One region of the Paenibacillus sp. lzh-N1 genome, then DNA from elsewhere that is predicted to be linked to it. Evidence: riboswitches for the same ligand, from Rfam matches in the RefSeq annotation. Region 1 holds a riboswitch; each other region holds the start of a gene.

Region 1 (3,281 bases):
GCGGTCACGGCTCCCAGCCCGTTGCGCACGATACACGGAATCTCGACGAGTCCGGCGACGGGGTCGCATATCAGACCGAGCGTGTTCTTGAGCGCTAGGCCTACGGCGTGAACGGCCTGCTCAGGTGTGCCACCGCGTAGCTCGACCATAGCGCCAGCGGCCATCCCGATGGCTGAACCAATCTCAGCCTGACAGCCTCCCTCCGCGCCGGAAATGAAGGAATTGTTGGCGATGACGTAGCCAATGGCTCCGGCTGCGAACAAGCCGTGCACCATATGCTCATCATCCCAGCCGAACCGCTCCTGCGCACTAATGAACACACCGGGGATGACTCCGCATGAACCTGCAGTGGGCGTGGCGACAATGCGCCCCATGGACGCATTAACCTCCGACACGGAGAGCGCATAAGCCATGGCGAGCGCGGAGGCATCGCCGGAGCAGGTTTCCCCTGTCCGCAGATATTCGGCTAAGCGCTTGCCGTCGCCGCCCGTTAATCCACTGCGGGATACGGTGTCTTGCGTCTGACCACGATGAACAGCCTCTTTCATGACTTCATAATAATCAGACATTTGGCGGAAAATTTCTTCTTCCGTTGTATTCGTCTCTTGTACCTGCTCTTGAATCATCAGGCGGCCAATCGTGGTGGATTCCTCAGCGCATATAGCGCTGATTTCATGCAGATGGCTAAATCGCATCAGATTCAGCTCCTTTTTTCAAATTAATCATTTTAATTTCGTACATATGTGGTAAGGATTGTAGTTTTGCGATTAATTCAGCTGTAGGAGGACTGTCCGTTTCGATAGCTGTAAGTGCTTCTCCATCCCGACCTTTGCGATCCACGTGCATATAGGCAATGTTAATGTCAGCAGCGCCGAGCGCTGAAGTCACCGCACCTAATGTACCGGGCTTATCCGAGTGAAGAAGCACCAACGTAGACAGCTCTCCGGTCAGGTTGACTCGGAATTCGTTGAGCTGCTGGACATGGATGCTGCCACCGCCGATGGAGGAACCCAGCAGTGTACGCTGATCCTCACCCTTCCACAGCTCAAAACGGACGGTGTTCGGATGGGGGGCGGGTAGTCCGCTGACGGCAAATTCCACCATCATCCCGGCCTGCTCCGCCCATTGCTCGGCATCTGGAATTCGGTGGTCGTCTGTATCGTAATTGAGCAGTCCTGCGATGAGCGCCAGGTCTGTACCGTGTCCTTTGTATGTGTCGGCGAAGGAGCCGTACAGTGTCATGCGGGCACGGTCAGGCTGCGTCCCGAGCCAGTGACGGGCAACGCGTGCAAGCCGCACCGCGCCTGCAGTGTGTGAACTGGAAGGTCCGGTCATGGCCGGACCGATAATGGAAAATACATCTTTGAAACGCATGGTGTGGCCCCCTATATGTTCTAGTACCATAGTATATGGTATTTCCGCGTTTTTGCGCGGCTATGACGGTTCCTAATGCTGACGTACAATGTGAGCGCAAAAAAGGACAGGATAAGGAAGTTTCCCTTATCTCTGTCCTCGTTACCTGAGAGTTTCGTACGGTGTCCTTACCGCCTTACCCCTTGGGTGGCTTGCGCTCTCTCCAGAGTTGCGTCAGATGACGATACATGGACCTGAGAGATTATCCGCCAGCCGGGTGTTGGCGTCTTGCTCCTTCGGTGCCGCCAGCGTGTAAGCCCCTGGACAGACTCTCCCGTCATCTTCATTCGCGTATACCGTTCTACATATCTTTCTTAGCGTAATGTATGCTGTGCTCGGTGTCAATCGCAGGGTTCAATTTTTACATAAACAAGCGAGTTTCCGATAAATAAGAATAAAATTTACATAATTATGGATGAAATCAGGAAGGAATTAGAAGATTGATAGCTAATCTGATAGAGGACAATTACATTTATGAAATTATAGGAGGGATATTGACGTATGGTAAAAGGCTTGCGGTTCACAGGTTCACGCTTGAAAGGGGTGCTGCATCTGGCAGCGATCGTATCGCTGCTGATCGGGATCTTCGTTCCATTCGGTCAGGTCAAAGCGGAGGGAGCACTGACAGTAGCCGAGGCACTCCAGCGCCAAGGCAGTGGAGGCACAGTGACGGTGGAAGGTTACATCGTCGGACATGCTACCGGATCGAAAACGGCTAATTTTTCTTCTCCGTTTGCGAATGATTTTAACGTACTGATTGCCGACCAGGCCAATGAACGAAGCACGTCTAATCTATTGGATGTACAGCTGACATCAGCGTACAGAGGGCAATTTGGGCTAACAGGCCATCCTGAGCTGATTGGCAGCAAAATCCGTGTGACGGGTACACTTGGCGCCTACAATAATTTTGGTGGAGTGAAAAGTCCAAGCACTGTTGAACTGGTGAACGGAAGCGAGCCGGGGGAACCAGGTGAACCTGGCGAACCTGAACCTGGAAATCCGGGTCAACCCGGTACTACACTGCCGGATGGCAAAGGCAAAAAGGTGCTGTTCGATAATACGCACGCACAGACGGCTGGGGCAGCAGATTGGGTCATTGAAGGCGCCTTCTCCGACTTTGCCAATGGACTGCGTAATGTAGGTTTTACAGTGGACCAACTGAACCGTCCCATTCCTTTTACTTATGGAGAACAGGCCATAACCTATGATAAGCTGCGCCAATATGATGTGTTCATCATCGGTGAAGCGAATGTTGCCTTTAAGGCATCCGAGCAGGCTGCCCTGCTGCAATATGTGAATAACGGGGGAAGTGTTTTCTTCATCTCCGACCACTATAATGCGGACCGTAACAAAAACCGTTGGGATTCCTCTGAGGTTATGAATGGCTACCGTCGTGGAGCCTATACTAATCCGGCCAAAGGGATGACTACAGAAGAAGCAGCATCACCGGCGATGCAGGGGTTAACTAGCTCCGATTGGCTGGCGACCAACTTTGGTGTTCGTTTCCGTTACAATGCACTTGGCGACGTGAATGCTACGGACATTGTAGCCGCAGATCAATCCTTCGGCATTACCAAGGGTGTACGCTCGATTGCCATACATGCGGGATCTACGCTGGCTATTATTGATCCTACCAAAGCCAAAGGAATTGCCTATATCCCTACAGGTACGAAAAAATGGGGCAATGCTGTAGACCAAGGTGTCTATAACGGTGGAGGCCGTGCGGAAGGGCCTTATGCTGCGATCTCCAAGGTAGGTCAAGGCAAGGCAGCATTTATCGGTGATTCTTCCCCTGTAGAAGATGCTACACCGAAATATGCGCGTGAAGAAAACGGACAGTCGAAAAAGACATATGATGGTTTCAAGGA
Region 2 (3,281 bases), 1.9 Mb from region 1:
TATACCTGCATAATTCTTCTTAATATGGCCGATAACAATAGAAATTAGTCGAAAAAACACTGTTGTAAATCTGTGCAATTGTATAAAGAGGCTCTCTTCTAAGCCTGCGCAAGCAACGTAAATACGCCTTCTAAAAGACAACAAAAAAATAGCCGCTATGTCAGGTCATAGCGACTATTTTATACAAAAACTGAGCGGACTACGATGCTCTTATTTAATTCAATATCCATATAAAAAATCAGAATAAAGCGCTATTATTTCATGCTGTATTGCTCATTATTGCTCATCCGAAATCAACTGCTCGTACTGCTCCGCAGACAGCAACTTGCCCAGAGCTTCCTCGACACCATTGCTCATCTCTACTTCGATCATCCAACCCTCTTCATAGGGTGATTCATTCACCAGCTCAGGTGTACTTTCCAGAGCTTCATTTACTTTCAAAACGGTTCCCGTCACCGGAGCAAAAAGATCGGATACGGTCTTCACCGATTCAATTGTACCAATCTCCGTCCCCTGTCCAATCGTTGTTCCCGCCCCAGGTAATTCCACAAAAACAATATCACCCAATTGATGCTGTGCAAAGTCTGTAATGCCGATCCGCAACGTCCCATCCACTGTGCGCTGAACCCACTCATGTTCGTCTGTATACCAAAGTTGCTGTTTCACTTCACTCATCCTGCTTCGCCTCACTTCCACATGAATAAAATGCTTTTGATCACCTGTATTAGACAAGTTAAGATTATGACAACAAGAACATCCATGTCAATAATACTAACAAAAATACTCCATACCAACTCATATAGCGCAGTCTATAAAAAAATGATAACTTGTAACAAACGCTTACATATCCTTATTTATACAATAAATGTTTTTCATATTGTTTTATATGACATTTTTATTGACATTTTGAATGGATTTGCGTATTAATGGGTTATAGTAATTGCTTTTGAAAATACCTCGACAACTGCAAACGCGGATGAACGCGGAGGGAGAGACTACCAAAAATATTCGCATCGCTGTTGTCGTTTGTGAGACAGTTGGGCACGCGAATCGGATCAAGTTGTTATCTGCAAAACCGGGTAACATACCGTTGATCCAAAAGGTAGCGCCGAAGGAGTAAACTTGCATTGCAGGTGAATCTCTCAGGCAAAAGGACCTCTGCCGGACGCATCTCTGGAGAGCATCCGTGAAAAGAGCGGATCACCCAAGGGGAAACCTGGTTCACACCGGGGTAACTTTCTGGTATCAAGGACAGAGCTGAAAGAAGAGTATGGACTGCCGTCTATACGTTTCTTTTAGCCTGTCTTTTTTGTTTAGCCGATTACACTGGATAGGAGTGAAAAAATGTCTAATTTGCGAAGAACACCATTATATTCGTCCTACGGGACGCAGCCCGGGGTTCGTTGTATTGACTTTGGCGGGTGGGAACTCCCCGTTCAGTTTAGCGGCATTCAAAAGGAGCATGAGGCCGTCCGACAACGTGCAGGTTTATTCGATGTATCGCATATGGGCGAGTTCTTGGTTGAAGGCAAAGAAGCTGAGGCTTTTTTGCAACAGGTAACCACAAATGATGTCAGCCAGTTGGAACCGGGCCAAGCACAATATTCACTCCTGTGTTACCCCGATGGAGGCGCAGTCGATGACTTGCTTGTATATTGCAAAGGACCAGAGCGCTACATGCTCGTTGTGAATGCCTCCAACATCGACAAAGATTGGGATTGGCTCATACGCCACGTACCAGCATCGGTTCATCTGGAGAATGTGTCTGATGCGATAGCATTGCTGGCATTACAAGGACCGGAAGCAGCACGTATTACCGCAGCCGTGACAGATACAGATATTACGAATCTGGCATCTTTCCGATTCCATGAGAACGTGCAATTGTTCGGAGCAAAAGCACTTGTCTCGCGAACTGGATATACCGGCGAAGACGGTTTTGAATTTTATATCCCTGCTGAGGAAGCACCCGCCGTGTGGGATGGTTTGCTTCGTTGCGGTGAATCGTATGGACTGATTCCCGCTGGACTTGGTGCTCGCGATACGCTGCGCTTCGAGGCACGGCTACCGTTGTACGGACAGGAGTTATCTGCCACAATTTCACCGCTTGAGGCTGGGTTAGGTTTCTTCGTCAAGCTGAATAAAGGAGATTTTATCGGCAGGGAAGCACTGCAACGTCAAAAAGAACAAGGAATTCCTCGCAAGTTAATCGGGCTGGAAATGATTGACCGCGGTATCCCGCGCGCTCATTATCCGGTGTTCGCTGAAGGTCAACACATCGGTGAGGTCACAACGGGTACTCAATCGCCCACCTTGAAGCGTAATCTGGGGCTGGCCCTGGTGGACAGTCGTTTTAGCACCCTATCGACACCGCTGGAGGTCGAAATTCGTGGTAAACGCCTGCGTGCGGAAGTGGTCCCAGCCCCCTTTTATAAACGGCTACGCCGATCTTAATCCTCTTCATTCTAAAAAAGCGATCATGTCAGATATAAAATTCTGGATTTTCCAATTACGACTATGTATTAGCTAATTTACTATCTAAATTTTGCTTTTCGAAAGGAGCCAGAACCTATGAAGCAGCATCGCTATCTCCCCATGACCGAACAAGACCAAACCGAAATGCTGCGTGTGGTGGGCGTATCATCCATTGATGATTTATTCAGCGACATTCCAGAGGCTATTCGATACCAAGGGGAACTCCCTCTTTCCTCTCGGCTCGACGAAAGAGCCTTAACCCGCCACATGACCGAGCTGGTCGGACGAAACGCCAATACAGATACACATGCTAGCTTTCTTGGTGCAGGTATTTATGATCATCATATTCCATCCGTTATCCAACACATCACCTCACGTTCCGAATTTTACACAGCCTACACCCCCTATCAGCCGGAAGTAAGCCAGGGCGAGTTGCAAGCCATTTTTGAATTCCAGTCGTATATTTGCGAATTGACAGGTATGGCGGTAGCTAATGCCAGCATGTACGATGGGGCTACAGCTCTGGCGGAAGCGGGCTCATTGGCCGCTTCCGCCACGCGTCGTAAACAGCTTATCGTATCAAGGTCTGTCCATCCAGAGGCACGTCAGGTATTGGCAGCCTATGCACGCGGATTGGATTTGGACATTGTGGAAATCGGCTGTTCGGATGGCGTAACGGATGTCGATGCGCTAGCCACGGCCGTATCGGAACAGACGGCGGCTGTTTTGATCCAAAATCCCAACTTTTTCGGAGCCGTGGAAAATCTGAAGCCGATGGCTGACCTCATCCATGCGCATCAAGGGCTTAT
Region 3 (3,281 bases), 1.8 Mb from region 1:
AAGTATTCCGGATGTCCATCCACTGGTCGCGGATTTTCCCGAATGGATATGATGCCGAGCCGAATGAAGCAGGATTGCAATTTTACGACAATGTATTCGATGAGCTGCGCAAGTATGGTATTGAGCCGTTGGTAACATTGTCACATTATGAAACACCGCTAGGTCTGACACAGAAGTATAATGGCTGGTTGGGACGCGAAGTCGTAGATCATTACGTAAAATATGCCGAAACAGTATTTACACGCTATAAGGATAAAGTAAAATACTGGCTGACCTTTAACGAAATCAATGTCATGACTATGAGTCCGTTTACTGGCGGCGGTGTGGTTATTGACCGTGTAGAAAACAAGCAACAAGCGATATATCAAGCATTGCACCATCAATTTGTAGCAAGTGCACTGGCGACCAAACGGGGACATGAGATCATTCCGGGTGCTCAGATCGGCTGTATGCTGGCTCGCATTGAAAGCTACCCGCATACGTGTAACCCAGAGGATATTCTGAAAGCACAGCATGAAAATCAAATGAATCTGTTCTTTACGGATGTGCATGCTCGTGGGGAGTATCCCAACTATATGAACCGCTATTTTGAAGAAAATAATATTGTGATCCAGACAGAACCCGGCGATGCTGAAATTTTGAAAAATAATACGGTTGATTTTATCTCATTTAGCTACTACATGACCTTGACCGTATCGGCAGGTCCAGAAGGAGAAAAGGCAGCAGGGAACCTGATTGGCGGTGTGAAAAATCCGTATTTGCAGTCCTCCGATTGGGGATGGCAGATTGATCCGATCGGCCTGCGTGTTACACTAAATACGTTTTATGACCGTTACCAAAAGCCGCTGTTCATCGTGGAAAATGGCCTGGGTGCGTACGATAAGGTAGAAGAGGACGGCTCTGTGCATGACACGTATCGCATTGATTACTTGCGTCAGCATATTGCCCAAATGAAGGAAGCCATTGCTGACGGTGTTGATCTGATTGGTTACACCAGCTGGGGTCCTATCGACCTTGTGAGCATGTCTACTTCCGAAATGTCCAAGCGCTACGGATTTATTTACGTTGATTTGGATGATGACGGTAACGGAACGCTCCAACGCTCCAAAAAGGACTCATTTAACTGGTATAAAAATGTGATAGCAACCAATGGCGAAGAATTGTAATTCTATATCGTTTTGGCGGGTACAGCAGAGAAAATTAGGATGCAATCTGCTGTACCCGCTTTTTGTATAGACACCCTATTGATTTGTCAGAGGGCTTCACAAATTTTTCACTTGTAATACGCTGAAAGTTTTCTGTATAATAAATAAAAATTTCATATGTCTGGTTGATGTTTGCGGGAGATGGAACGAAAGTTCCGACCGAAGGGGCAAAACTCTCAGGTGCTTAAGCTGATTTACAGCAACAAGCAGGGACCGTAAACGGACAGAACTCTGGAGAGACCCTTAATTGGGCGCCGAAGGTGCACCGCAGATTATCATCTGCTTAAACTCTCAGGCAAAAGGACAGAGACGCGAATAACCTGTGACAGGGAATACTCTAGGCTTTTTAGAGATAAAATCCTGTACAAATTGGTTTATTTTTCGTGCCTTTAACCTCTCCAGGAGTCGAATCAACGGATTTGACTCTTTTTTGTTTTTTAATATGCTGGAGGAGCGGGTTGAAATGAATTTGGTACATTTATTAGAAACAATTGACAGTTGGATGTGGGGAGCGCCGCTTCTAATTCTCGTCATGGGCACTGGGTTGTGGCTAACGATCCGTCTGAAGATGCTTCAGATTATTCGATTGCCCTTAGCGCTCAAGCTAATTGGTAAAGCGCCGGACGAAGGCAGCGGGGATGTCAGTAGCTTTGGAGCATTGAGTACGGCACTCGCAGCTACTGTAGGTACGGGAAGTATCGTCGGTGTCGCAACAGCGATCAAACTGGGTGGGCCCGGTTCATTATTCTGGATGCTGGTTGCAGCTTTTTTCGGGATGGCAACCAAATATGCGGAAGGGTTATTATCCGTTAAATACCGTGTTAAAGACCGGAACGGACAATTTTCGGGTGGACCGATGTATTATATTGAAAACGGGCTTGGCCGCCGTTTCAAGCCGCTGGCGATGTTGTTTGCCTTTTCTGGTATTCTTGTAGCACTATTTGGAATCGGTACTTTTCCGCAAGTAAAGGCTATCGTTTCTTCTACGGAGAGTAGCTTTGGCGTGCCAACAGTAGTTACAGCAATCATTATTTCCGTGTTGACGGCTGTTGTTACGATTGGAGGACTCAAAAGTATCGCCAAGGTATCCACAAAGATTGTTCCATTCATGTCGGGGCTCTATATCGTGGTTTGTTTAATCGTACTCATTAAGTTTGCAGGAGAGCTTCCTCATGCGATCGCGCTAGTATTACAAGGGGCTTTCTCGACAACATCTGCGACGGGTGGTTTTGCCGGAGCCACGATTATGCTGGCAATGCGAAGCGGAGTTGCCAGAGGGATCTTTGCAAATGAAGCTGGTTTGGGAAGTGCGCCAATCGCAGCAGCAGCAGCTAAGACGAAATGGCCCGCAGAACAAGGACTAATATCCATGACGGGCGTTTTTATCGATACGATGATTATTTGTAATTTGACAGGATTTACATTGCTGGTTACGGGAATATGGAGTGGAAATGATGATGGAGGTCTGATGACTCAACATGCGTTTTCCAGTGCCTTTCCGGCTGGAGCAGAGCTCGTGACGATTAGCCTTATTTTATTTGCGTTCACAACGATACTTGGCTGGAACTACTACGGGGAACGCTGTGTTGAATATTTGCTTGGGGTCAAGTGGATTAAACCATACCGTTATCTGTTCATCATACTGGTTGCCGGAGGCGCGTTCATCAAGCTCGATGCCATCTGGCTGCTGGCAGATATTTTTAACGCAATGATGGCTTTTCCGAACCTGATTGCATTGCTCGGCTTGTCGGGAATTGTCGTTGCCGAAACTCGCACCTATATGAACTCTTTGTATCCTAATAAGAAAAAGGGCATTCTTGCAGGTGCCAATGTAGGGGCGGCTATCCAAGTAGAAGAAAAAGGACAAACGATCAATTCATAAATAATAAAAGGGAGTGCTCTCAGCCATCACAGGCTTGAGGACACTCCCTTTTAATTGTTATAAGACTGGTATTTACCGACATTTTATTTATTCTGAATAGCCATTAATTCATAATGTTTACAAATCTAAGGGTTATTACATGGAATCATAATCGTAATTTGAAAATTTGAATCCGTAATTGTTGTATTTAAATA

The links. A riboswitch is a leader RNA that binds a small molecule or an ion and turns the genes downstream of it on or off. The one in region 1 is predicted to bind glycine.
Region 2: it holds a riboswitch for glycine, as region 1 does, so the genes downstream of both, gcvT (glycine cleavage system aminomethyltransferase GcvT) here and sdaAB (L-serine ammonia-lyase, iron-sulfur-dependent subunit beta) in region 1, are expected to answer to the same signal.
Region 3: it holds a riboswitch for glycine, as region 1 does, so the genes downstream of both, C0638_RS13855 (alanine/glycine:cation symporter family protein) here and sdaAB (L-serine ammonia-lyase, iron-sulfur-dependent subunit beta) in region 1, are expected to answer to the same signal.

Annotation. Positions count from the first base shown of each region.
Region 1 covers NZ_CP025696.1:1,271,436-1,274,716, reverse strand. The annotation lists gene sdaAA (L-serine ammonia-lyase, iron-sulfur-dependent, subunit alpha) at 1-695, opposite strand, end outside; gene sdaAB (L-serine ammonia-lyase, iron-sulfur-dependent subunit beta) at 685-1,374, opposite strand; glycine riboswitch at 1,586-1,700, opposite strand; gene C0638_RS05760 (DUF6359 domain-containing protein) at 1,915-3,281, shown strand, end outside.
Region 2 covers NZ_CP025696.1:3,206,327-3,209,607, reverse strand. The annotation lists gene gcvH (glycine cleavage system protein GcvH) at 277-675, opposite strand; glycine riboswitch at 1,069-1,168, shown strand; glycine riboswitch at 1,169-1,265, shown strand; gene gcvT (glycine cleavage system aminomethyltransferase GcvT) at 1,345-2,451, shown strand; gene gcvPA (aminomethyl-transferring glycine dehydrogenase subunit GcvPA) at 2,569-3,281, shown strand, end outside.
Region 3 covers NZ_CP025696.1:3,038,493-3,041,773, forward strand. The annotation lists gene C0638_RS13850 (glycoside hydrolase family 1 protein) at 1-1,166, shown strand, start outside; glycine riboswitch at 1,331-1,415, shown strand; glycine riboswitch at 1,427-1,522, shown strand; gene C0638_RS13855 (alanine/glycine:cation symporter family protein) at 1,669-3,087, shown strand; gene C0638_RS25700 (sensor histidine kinase) at 3,213-3,281, opposite strand, start outside.